Regions from separate parts of the Mycobacterium sp. DL genome, predicted to be linked through region 1. Evidence: riboswitches for the same ligand, from Rfam matches in the RefSeq annotation. Region 1 holds a riboswitch; the other holds the start of a gene.
What was found. Region 1 has a riboswitch for thiamine pyrophosphate ahead of thiD (bifunctional hydroxymethylpyrimidine kinase/phosphomethylpyrimidine kinase). Riboswitches for the same ligand answer to the same signal wherever they lie in the genome.
Positions count from the first base shown of each region.

Region 2: it holds a riboswitch for thiamine pyrophosphate, as region 1 does, so the genes downstream of both, ABDC78_RS28730 (ECF transporter S component) here and thiD (bifunctional hydroxymethylpyrimidine kinase/phosphomethylpyrimidine kinase) in region 1, are expected to answer to the same signal.

Region 1 is NZ_CP155796.1:656,621-661,716, forward strand. It holds gene ABDC78_RS03120 (septum formation family protein) at 1-549, opposite strand, end outside; gene ABDC78_RS03125 (alpha/beta family hydrolase) at 564-1,184, opposite strand; gene thiD (bifunctional hydroxymethylpyrimidine kinase/phosphomethylpyrimidine kinase) at 1,184-2,047, opposite strand; TPP riboswitch at 2,042-2,149, opposite strand; gene ABDC78_RS03135 (PE-PPE domain-containing protein) at 2,439-3,701, shown strand; gene ABDC78_RS03140 (exodeoxyribonuclease III) at 3,738-4,547, opposite strand; gene ABDC78_RS03145 (GNAT family N-acetyltransferase) at 4,552-5,096, opposite strand, start outside.
Region 2 is NZ_CP155796.1:6,026,941-6,032,036, forward strand. It holds gene ABDC78_RS28710 (GlxA family transcriptional regulator) at 1-406, opposite strand, end outside; gene ABDC78_RS28715 (nitroreductase family deazaflavin-dependent oxidoreductase) at 561-983, shown strand; gene ABDC78_RS28720 (SDR family NAD(P)-dependent oxidoreductase) at 992-1,681, opposite strand; gene ABDC78_RS28725 (hypothetical protein) at 1,705-2,277, shown strand; TPP riboswitch at 2,311-2,421, shown strand; gene ABDC78_RS28730 (ECF transporter S component) at 2,543-3,154, shown strand; gene ABDC78_RS28735 (ATP-binding cassette domain-containing protein) at 3,151-4,614, shown strand; gene ABDC78_RS28740 (energy-coupling factor transporter transmembrane component T) at 4,611-5,096, shown strand, end outside.

The sequences.
Region 1 (5,096 bases):
ACCGGTCCGGGGCGGGTCGAGGGTCGCAATGCAGGTCACAGCACGGTCACCGGCGGCCCAGGTCTCCGCGGTCGGATACAGGACGTAGAGCTGAACCGAATCGTCGGTCATCGCCGCGGGCGAGTAAGTCGCGAGCTCAGGGCCGCATTTGTCGTGGTAGGCCTCGATTGCCTCCATACCCGGGAAGTCACCGTCGGGCATCAGGAGAACAGCGAACACCTCTCCGGCGTGTGGTTCATCGCAGCCGACCGTCTGGACCCGGAGTACCTCGTCACCGTCGGGGATCTCGGCCAGGCAGTCACCGACGGCGACGTCGGTTGCCGTCACGTTGCCGGGACCGATGACCGCCTTGAACACGATCACCGCGCCGATGCACAAGACCACCAGCACCGTGAGCACGATGCCGCCGATCAACCACCAGTTCGTCTTCCTCGGCGGCGGCGGAGGCTGGTAGCCACCCGGGTACGGAAGTGGGGGAGGAGGCGGTGGGTATCCACCGGGGCCGTAAGGAGGTGGAGGCGGGGGTGGCCCCTGAGGCGGCACGGACACACCGCGACGATAGCTCAGTCGAGTAGGTGCAGCGCCGCGTCGACCGCAAGGGCCGGAACGTCGAGTTTCCTGGAAGCGAGATCGTGACGCGCGCCGGTGATCTCGACGATCCGGGTGGGGGCGGCGATCAGGGCGGCGGCCGGGGCGATCTCGTCGATGCTGCCGAACGGGTCCGCGGTTCCGTGGGTGAACACGGTCGGGACGGCGATGCGCGGTAGGTGCTCGGTGCGGGCACGTTCGGGCTTGCCCGGCGGGTGCAGAGGGTAGGAGAACAGCGTGAGCACGTCGAGTTCGAGGCCGTCATCGGCGACTGCCATCGAGGTGAGGCGTCCGCCGTAGGAGTGGCCTCCGGCGACCACGGGAAGTTCCGGGTCTCCGAGCAGTGCACGCATCGCTTCCACCGCCTCGACGATGCCCGCCCGGTCGGCCGCTTGGGCACCCGAGGGAGGTCCTTTGGGGCGGCGCCGTCGGTACGGCAGGTTGTAGCGAACCGCGAGCCAACCGCGCCGTGCCCATTCCTCACACGTGGCGATGAGCATCGGAGAATCCCGGTTGCCGCCGGCGCCGTGTGTGAGGGCCACACCGCCCGCCGGTGTGCCTGCGGGCTCGTGCACGATGCCGGCGATGTCGTCCATCAGCCCAGCCGGAACAGAGCGGACACCGGGCCGTGACCCTGCCCCAGCGGGTACGCGGCGCGCAGGCATTCGGTGACCCAGCGTTTACCGAACGCGACGGCGTCGGGCACCGGGTACCCGTGCGCGAGGGCGCTGGCGATCGCGGCCGCGAGCGTGTCACCGGCGCCGTGGTCGTGGCCGGTGTTGATGCGTGGGGAATCGAACTCGTGGAATTCGGTGCCGTCGAACAACAGATCCGGACTGTGTGTCGAGGACCGCAGATGTCCGCCCTTGACCAGCGCCCACTGCGGACCGAGCGCGTGCAGTTCACGGGCCGCGGCCCGCTGCGTGTCGGCATCGACCACCTCGATGTCGACCAGCAACCGAACCTCGTCGAGGTTGGGCGTCACCAGCGTGGCCAGCGGAAAAAGCTTCTGCCGCAACGAGTTCAGTGCGCTCGGGTGCAGAAGCGGGTCTCCGTGCATGGAGGCACAGACCGGGTCCACGACCAGCGGCACGCTGCCCGCGAGGCCCTGTCCGACCCAGGCCTCGGCGATGGTGTTGATGATGTCGGATGACGCGAGCATGCCGGTCTTGGCGGCCTGCACCCCGATGTCGGAGGCCACCTCCTCGATCTGGCCGGCGATGACGTCCAGTGGGATCTCATGAAAGCCCTTGACGCCCAGTGAGTTCTGCACCGTCACCGCGGTGACTGCGACCAGGCCGTGGATGCCCAGCATCGCGAAGGTCCGCATGTCGGCCTGGATCCCGGCGCCACCGCCGGAGTCCGAACCCGCGATCGTCATCACCCGCAGCGGCGTCTGCCCCGACGGGGCGAGCGGGAGGTAGGTGGAGCCGGTGGTGGCAGTTGGATCGACGGACATTCCGGTGCTTCTCCCTACGCCGGCATTACCCGGTCAGGTTCGTACGGTCGACGGGCCTACCCGTCCTCTCAGCGCGCTGGGCACGCTCCCGCGTTGTTGACGCTGCCACGCTAGCGCAGCCGCCGTGCAGACGGAACCTCGAGCGCCGGTGTGCGTCAACCGGCAGATCTAGTGAATCAACAAATGTTTGCTAAAACTGCTTTGCCGCGTCGATTTTGTGGAGTACGCTCAGCCTCCTGTAGGGGAACTCGTGGGGGGTTTCCTGCCCTACCAGGGGGGTTGCACGATGAAAATATCCAAACGCGCTGTCGTTGCTATGTTGGCCAGTAGCTCATTTCTTCTGTCGCCGACAGCAATCGCCGCACCGCCGGGAGGGGGAGCCTGCGGAACGGTGGGATGTACCAATGGCGCAACCGCACTGCTGGTCGGCGGGGAGGGGAGCTATGCGCAACTCACCGAAGAACAGATGACGACAGCGTTCGGCGGGTACTTCGCGAACTATGACGCGCGCATCAGCGTGCCGTTCCCGGGTGATGCCGAGTTTGCGAAGTCGATCCCGGAGGGTTCGGACAACCTGTACAACGCCATTTACGCGCATCAGGCGGCACTGGGAACACCTCTCACTATCGGCGGGGTGTCCAAGGGGGCGCCGTCCGTTGTCGACGTGATCTATCGCCTACTGGAGGATCTGGAAGACACCGAGGACGGGGTGACTCCGCCGTTGCCGGAGGAGATGACGATCGGCATCTACGGCGCACCCAGTCGCATCTTCTTTGTGGGCGTCAAGTATCAGCCGGTGCCGGATACGCCGTGGGATGTACTCCTCGTGTCGGCGGAATACGACGGCACCGCGGACTTCCCGGATAACCCGTTCAACATTCTCGCCGTGCTCAACGCGGTCAACGGCGCGAAGTTGAGGCATGTCGATGCGGCCTTCTATGACATCCAGACGTTGCCGACGCGCTACAAGGTCGAGCAGAACGCGCTGGGCGGGACGCGGACGACCATCATCATTCCGGCCGAACGGCTTCCGCTACTTCACGACATGTACGAAAGCGACTTCTGGGACCCGAATTTCGTCGCCTTCCTGGACAGGATGCTCAAGCCCATCATCGACAGCGCCTACAACCGGAACTGGTCCTCGACGCAGAAGGGATGGATCGACGGCGTGGCTCCGCTGCCGGCGCCTCCCACCGGGCCTGCGGTGGCTCCCCCGGTAGACCTTGATGGTCCCGAACTCGCTGTTTCCAACGTCACCGGGGCCGACGTCACGGGTTCCGATGTCACGGGTTTGAACGTCACCGGTTCCGATCCCGAAGGTCCCCTGAAGAGTCCCGCGGGCGAACTCGGCGGCGGTTCCACGCCGCCCGTCGTGGCACCGACTGCCGGAGAAACCGAGCCGCCGGCCAAGAAGAGGAAGCTCGACGAGGACGACCTCACCGATGGACTCGACGGCGAAGAACCCTCTGAGGACCTCCAAGAGCAGGAGGAACCGCAGCAAGAACAGCAGGAGGACGACGGTGAGCCGCCCGCGGACAACGGCCCGGGCGACAACGACGAGGGCGACGAGGACACCGGTGACAACGACACGGGCGGCAACGACACCGGTGACAACGACACCGGCGGCAACGACACCGGCGGCAACGAGTCATAGGGGTTGCTGAGACGCGTTGTGTCGCAGAGGTGGAACTCACCGATGCTCGGTGAGTTCCACCAGAACCGGGGCATGATCGCTGGGCTGCTTGCCTTTTCGTTCCTCCCGCACGATCTCCGCGTGGGCGACTCGCGCGGCCAGAGCCGGTGAGCCCAGGATGAAGTCGATGCGCATGCCGCGGTTCTTCGGGAACCGCAGCTGGGTGTAGTCCCAGTACGTGTACACGGCGGGCCCGGGCGTGAAAGGTCGCACCACATCGGTGAACCCGGCGTCGACGATCGAGCCGAACGCCGCGCGCTCCGCCTCGGTGACGTGGGTGCTGCCCTCGAAGAACTCGATGTCCCAGACGTCGTCGTCGGTCGGGGCGATGTTCCAGTCACCCACGAGTGCGATCGGAGCCGACGGGACCTCGGTCAACCAGGTCGCAGCCGTCTCCCGAAGGGCGGCAAGCCATTGCAGCTTGTAGACGTAGTGCGCCGAATCGACGGTGCGGCCGTTGGGAATGTACAGACTCCACACCCGGACGCCACCGCACGTCGCTGCCAGCGCCCGCGCCTCGGCTGCGGCCGGGACGTCGGGCTTGTCGCCCCACGCCGGCTGTCCGGCGAAACCCGCCTGCACGTCGTCAAGGCCGATCCGCGACGCGATGGCCACGCCGTTCCACTGATTGAACCCGCTGTGCACGACCTCATAGCCGAGGGCTGCGAACGGCATGGTCGGGAACTGTTCGTCGGAGCATTTGGTCTCCTGCATCGCGAGCACGTCGACGTCGGCGCGTTGCAGCCAGTCGGTGACGCGGTCCACTCGGGTGCGGATCGAGTTGACGTTCCAGGTGGCCAGGCGCATGGACTCACCCTACGGCGGGACCGCGCGCCAGCAGATCCTCGGCGCGGACGTACCGCAGGCGGTGGTGCACCACGAATCCCATCGACTCGTAAAGCGCTCGAGCGGCGCCGTTGTCGGCGACCACCTGCACATACGCGCGGGTCGCGCCGCGTTCGCGAGCCCAATCCAGCAGACCTGAGCACAGGGTGCGCGCCAGACCCCGGCGCCGGGCGTCGTCTGAGACGTGCACCGCGGACAGTCCGACCCACCGGGTGCCGTCGGGTGCGTCCGTCACCGCTGCGCGCCCCACCGCTGCGCCGGCCAGTTCGCCGAAGATCACCGCGCCGTCTACGACGGCGGTGAACACCTCGTCGGGTACGTCGCGCGAGTTCACGGCTCGCCAGCGCTCGTCGGGGCAGGCGCGCAGAGCCAACTCGGGCACCGCGGCGGCCCGGCTGAGATCGCCTGCCATCACCAGGGTTTCGGCCTCGACCGGCACATCGTCGGGAACCCTGAACAACCGGTCCGCCGCCGAGATCAGGGCCGGCAGCCCGCGCGAGGCGTACCAGT
Region 2 (5,096 bases), 860 kb from region 1:
CGAGAACGAATGCGCCGGTGCACACCGAGGCCACCCGGCGCGCCCGCGGCGCGAGGACGCGCACCATCTCCAGCGCATCGGGGACCGCATCGGGTGTCGGCTCTTCAGGGATGTCGTGCAGGCCGGGGGTGAAGGTGAACTCGGCCGGGACGCCGCCCGGCACCAGCAGGGTGTCGATCGAGTCGGGGACCTCGGCCAGCGAGACGTCCACGCTCAGCGAGGCGAACGCCGTTGTGCCGACCGCCGCTCCCGTCGGGGAGGCCAGCAGCACCCGGTAGGCGGCCCCGAAGTCGTTCGCGCGGGCGAAGATCTCCAGCGGTGCCGCGACGTCCTGCAGGGTCACCTTGTCGTATAACGCGAACACCACTGTTCTGGCGTTCTGCGCATGTCCTGAATCGCCGGCCATGTGTCCTGAACTGCCCTTCCATCGCCCCCGCGCGCCCGTCAGACGGCACGTTCGCGCACCTGGGGACAGTCCAACCATCGTCGAAGTCGGTCACATCTGCAGCACAAGTGGTCGCCACGGGAATAAGTCGACGCTCATCGGTGTTACGCGCTCCGTGACTGAACCAGCTGAACTGAGCCCCACGGACTGGGTCCGCGAACAGACCGCGCGCATTCTCGAACAGGGAACCACCGACGGCGTCGAGATCATGGACCGTCCAGTTGTCCTGTTCACGACCACCGGCGCCAAGTCCGGCAAGAAGCGCTACGTGCCGCTGATGCGCGTGGAGGAGAACGGCAAGTACGCGATGGTCGCGTCCAAGGGCGGCGACCCGCAGCACCCCTCCTGGTACCACAACGTCAAGGCGCACCCGCAGGTGACGGCGCAGGACGGCGAGACGATCGTCGAACTGACCGCACGCGAGGTGGACGGCGAGGAGCGCGCGCACTGGTGGGATCTCGCGGTGCAGGCGTACCCGCCGTACGCCGAGTATCAGACCAAGACCGATCGCCTGATCCCGGTGTTCGTCCTGGAGTAGTCGGGACGTCAGTCGCCGAACGCCTCAGCGGGAACCTCACGCTCGCCGGCACGGATGGCGGCGATGATGCGCTCTGCGACGGCGTCGGGTTGCAGGCCTTCCCGGAGTTTGGGCGCGGTACCGGCGATCGGGCGGTCCGCGAGGCCGGTCTCGGTGTGCGGCGGGCGTGCGTCGATCACGGTGACACCGGCGGCACGCAGCTCACGACTCAGCGCGCGGTCTGCGGCGGTCAAGGCCGCCTTGGACGCGGCATAAGCGGCCATGCCGGCAAGAGGCTGCTCGGCGACCACGGCGCTGATGTTGGCGATGAAACCACGGGACGCGGTGAGCGCCGGGAGCGCAGCCCTCATCAGCCACAGCGGTCCCAGCACATTGGTGAGGAACAAGTCTTCGATCACCGCGTCGTCGGTGTCGGCGAGGGACCCGAACGCGACGACTCCGGCTGCGTTGACCACACCGTCGATCCGGTCGTCGGCGCCCAGGGCTGCCTCGACGATCGACCTGCCTGCCTCCGCGTCGCGCAGATCCGCGGACAGCAGGGTCGCGTCGATGTCGAGTGATCGAAGGGCGCTCATGTCACGGCCGACCAGCGTCAGTCGGGCGCCCTGTTCGGCGAGTTGTGTCGCGATCCGGCGGCCGATGCCGCCGCTGGCCCCCACCACGACGATCGATGCGCCGTCGAGGACTCGGTCTGCCATGCCTCGAACGTACGCTTCCGGATGTGAGGCTCGAAGAAATAGCCCGCCAGGTGGCGTCCGCCGGCGTGTCCACCGTGCTCATCGACGGCCGGTCCGGTTCCGGCAAATCGACACTGGCAGAACACCTTCACCGTGTGTGGCCCACCAGTTCCGTGGTGCGCCTCGACGACATCTACCCCGGCTGGGACGGGTTGGACTGGGCGATCGAGCACCTTCGTACCGAACTTCTGGCGCCGCGCGCCGCCGGTCTTCCGGGACGCTGGCGACGCTGGAACTGGGACACCGGCGCCCCCGACGGATGGCACACCGTCGACCCTCACCGGCGGTTGATCGTGGAAGGGGTGGGGGCGTTGGCCGCGTCCCACCGCCCACTGGCGGAACTCGGGATCTGGGTCGAGACTCCTGACGATGTCCGCAAGCAGCGGGCCCTGGACCGTGACGGTGACACCTATCGGCCGCATTGGGATCGCTGGGCGGCCCAGGAAGAAACATTCCTCATTCGCGATGCTCCCCGCATCGCCGCCGACTACGTGGCAACCGAGGACGCCGACGGCCAGTCCTGGACGTTGACGCGGAATGAGTCCCGCCCGGCCTAGCGCCACAAACCTGCCTGCGCTAGCTTGGGAGCCGTAGAACCACACGGGAGCGCACACCGAGTGCGCTGAGAGGACAGCTGACCGGCTGTCGACCGTCGAACCTGACCGGGTAATGCCGGCGTAGGGAGATGAACGTGACACGTGCCCCTCACGTACCACCCAGCTGAGCCCGCGCTCGTTGCTGCTCGAAATTCACTTCAAAACACCAGCTTTCGCGCCGACCGCGCTGTCAGCGCATCGCCGTCCCCATGCACAAGGAGTCCCCATGGACGAGCAGAACACCGATCACAGGCCCGCAACGCGCTGGCGCGTCGTCGACATCGTGGTCGCCAGCGTGCTGGCGGTGGCCGCCGGCCTCGTCTTCGTCTTCTGGAACATCGCATCCAATCCCCTCTCCGCCCCGTTGATCGCCCTACTACCCGGCCTGCAGGGACTTGTCGGCGGTGGATGGCTGTTCGCCGGCGTGCTGACCGCACTGGTCATCCGCAAGCCCGGCGCCGCCCTGTACGGCGAACTGGTGGCGGCCACGGTGTCGGCGCTGGTCGGCAACCAGTGGGGTGTCATGACCATCGAATCGGGACTGGTTCAGGGCCTGGGCGCCGAACTGGTTTTTGCGGTGTTCCTCTACCGACGCTGGAACCTGCCGGTGGCCGTCCTGTCGGGCGCGGTCGCCGGAGTGGCGCTGGCCATCAACGAGCTGATCATCTACTACCCCGGATCGACAACGGCTTTCGCCGTCATCTTCACGGTGTCGGCAGTGGTCTCCGGTGCGCTCATCGCCGGCGTGCTGTCGTGGTTCGTGGTCCGCGGGCTGGCGAAGACCGGCGCTCTCAGTCGATTCGACTCCGGCAGAGTAGCGAGTCCTGCCGCACGATGAGCCCGAGATCGGTTCCGTCCACCGACGGGGTTGCGGTGACGGCTCACCGGTGGGGCTGGCAGCACGCCGGGCAGAACCGTTGGGCGGTAAGCGATCTGGACCTTCGCATCGACCCCGGCGAACGGGTGTTGCTGCTGGGGGCGTCGGGGTCGGGCAAGTCGACCCTGCTGCAGGGCCTGGCCGGGCTGCTCGGCGGTTCCGAAGAAGGCCATGAGTCCGGACGCCTGCTCGTCGACGGGGTGCGTCCAGCCGAGAATCGAGCACGGATCGGGATGGTGTTGCAAGACCCGGACTCCCAGGTGATCCTGTCCCGCGTCGGTGACGACGTGGCGTTCGGAATGGAGAACTTCGGCGTGCCACTTGAGGACATCTGGCCGCGTGTTCGCCAGGCGCTGCACTCGGTGGGCCTGGAGCTTCCGCTGCCGCAGGACACCGCCCACCTTTCCGGCGGGCAGAAGCAACGCCTGGCCCTGGCGGGTGTACTCGCGATGAATCCCGGTCTGCTTCTGCTCGACGAGCCGACCGCCAACCTCGACCCGACCGGCGTCATCGAGGTCCGCAATGCCGTGGCCGCCGCCGCTGACCTCGCCGGTACCACCGTCGTCGTCGTCGAACACCGCACCAAGGTCTGGCTTCCCGTCATCGACCGCGTCATCGTTCTCGGCCCCGATGGCGACATCATCGCCGACGGCGCGCCGGAGGACACGATTCGACGGGAACGTGACCATCTCGTGCGGTCCGGAATCTGGGTGCCCGACGCGCCCGTCCCCCGCATCGTCCGCACCGCAGCGCCCGCGTCGGAACCGTTGTTGACGGCAACCGATTTGTCGGTGGGTTACCGCTCTGGGCCGCAGGTGCGAGGCGGACTCGACTTCGCGATCGCCCGGGGGCGAGTCACGGCGGTCACCGGACCCAATGGTGCCGGAAAGTCCACGTTGGCCCTCACACTGGGAGGTCTGCTGCCACCCCGAGGCGGCACCCTCGAGGCACAGCCGGACTTCGCACCGTCGCCGAAGAATCGTCAGCCCGTTCGATGGCGGTCCAAGGAACTCCTCACCCGCATCGCGAGCGTCTTCCAGGATCCGGAGCATCAGTTCCTGGCTGCCACCGTTCGCGAGGAGATCTCCCTCGGACCGAAAGCGCTGCAACGCGACAAGGCCGAGATCAGCTCGCTCGGAGACGCTCTGCTCGACAGGCTGCGCCTGACGCACCTCGCAGACAGAAGCCCCTACACGCTCTCCGGCGGCGAGAAGAGGCGACTGTCCGTCGCGACCGTCCTGATGACCCGACCAGGCCTGATCGTCCTCGACGAACCGACCTTCGGGCAGGATCGCCGTACCTGGTCCGAACTCCTGAACCTGCTGGCCGAGATCGCCGACGAGGGCACTGCCGTGGTCGCGGTCACCCACGATGCCGAGTTCGTCGAACTGCTGGCCGACGACCGGATCGAACTTCGATGACATCGGCCGTCGCCGCCCCGCCCCATGCTGCTCGACCCAGCATCAACCCGGTGGCCAAACTGGCGACCGCAGCAGTCATCGCCCTGACGCTGGTGCTCAGCGTCGATTGGGTCTCCGCGCTCACCGCGCTGCTGTTGGAGATCCCGCTGTTCATTGCGCTCGGAGTTCGTCTGCGTGCCTTCCTGATTCGCGGCGCGCTGATCACCGTCGCGGCGGCGCTGACGGCCCTGACCAATCTGCTGTACGGCGAGGTGCGCGGTACCGTCCATTGGCACTTCCTGCTGATCAACGTCAGCGACGGATCCATCGAACTCGCACTCGCGATGTTCCTGCGGGTCTTGGCGATCGCGCTTCCCTCGGTCCTGCTGTTCGTCGATGTCGATCCGACCGAACTCGCCGATGGCTTGGGACAGACACTCAAACTGCCCGCCCGGTTTGTGGTCGGAGCGCTGGCCGGAATGCGACTTGTCGGACTGTTACAG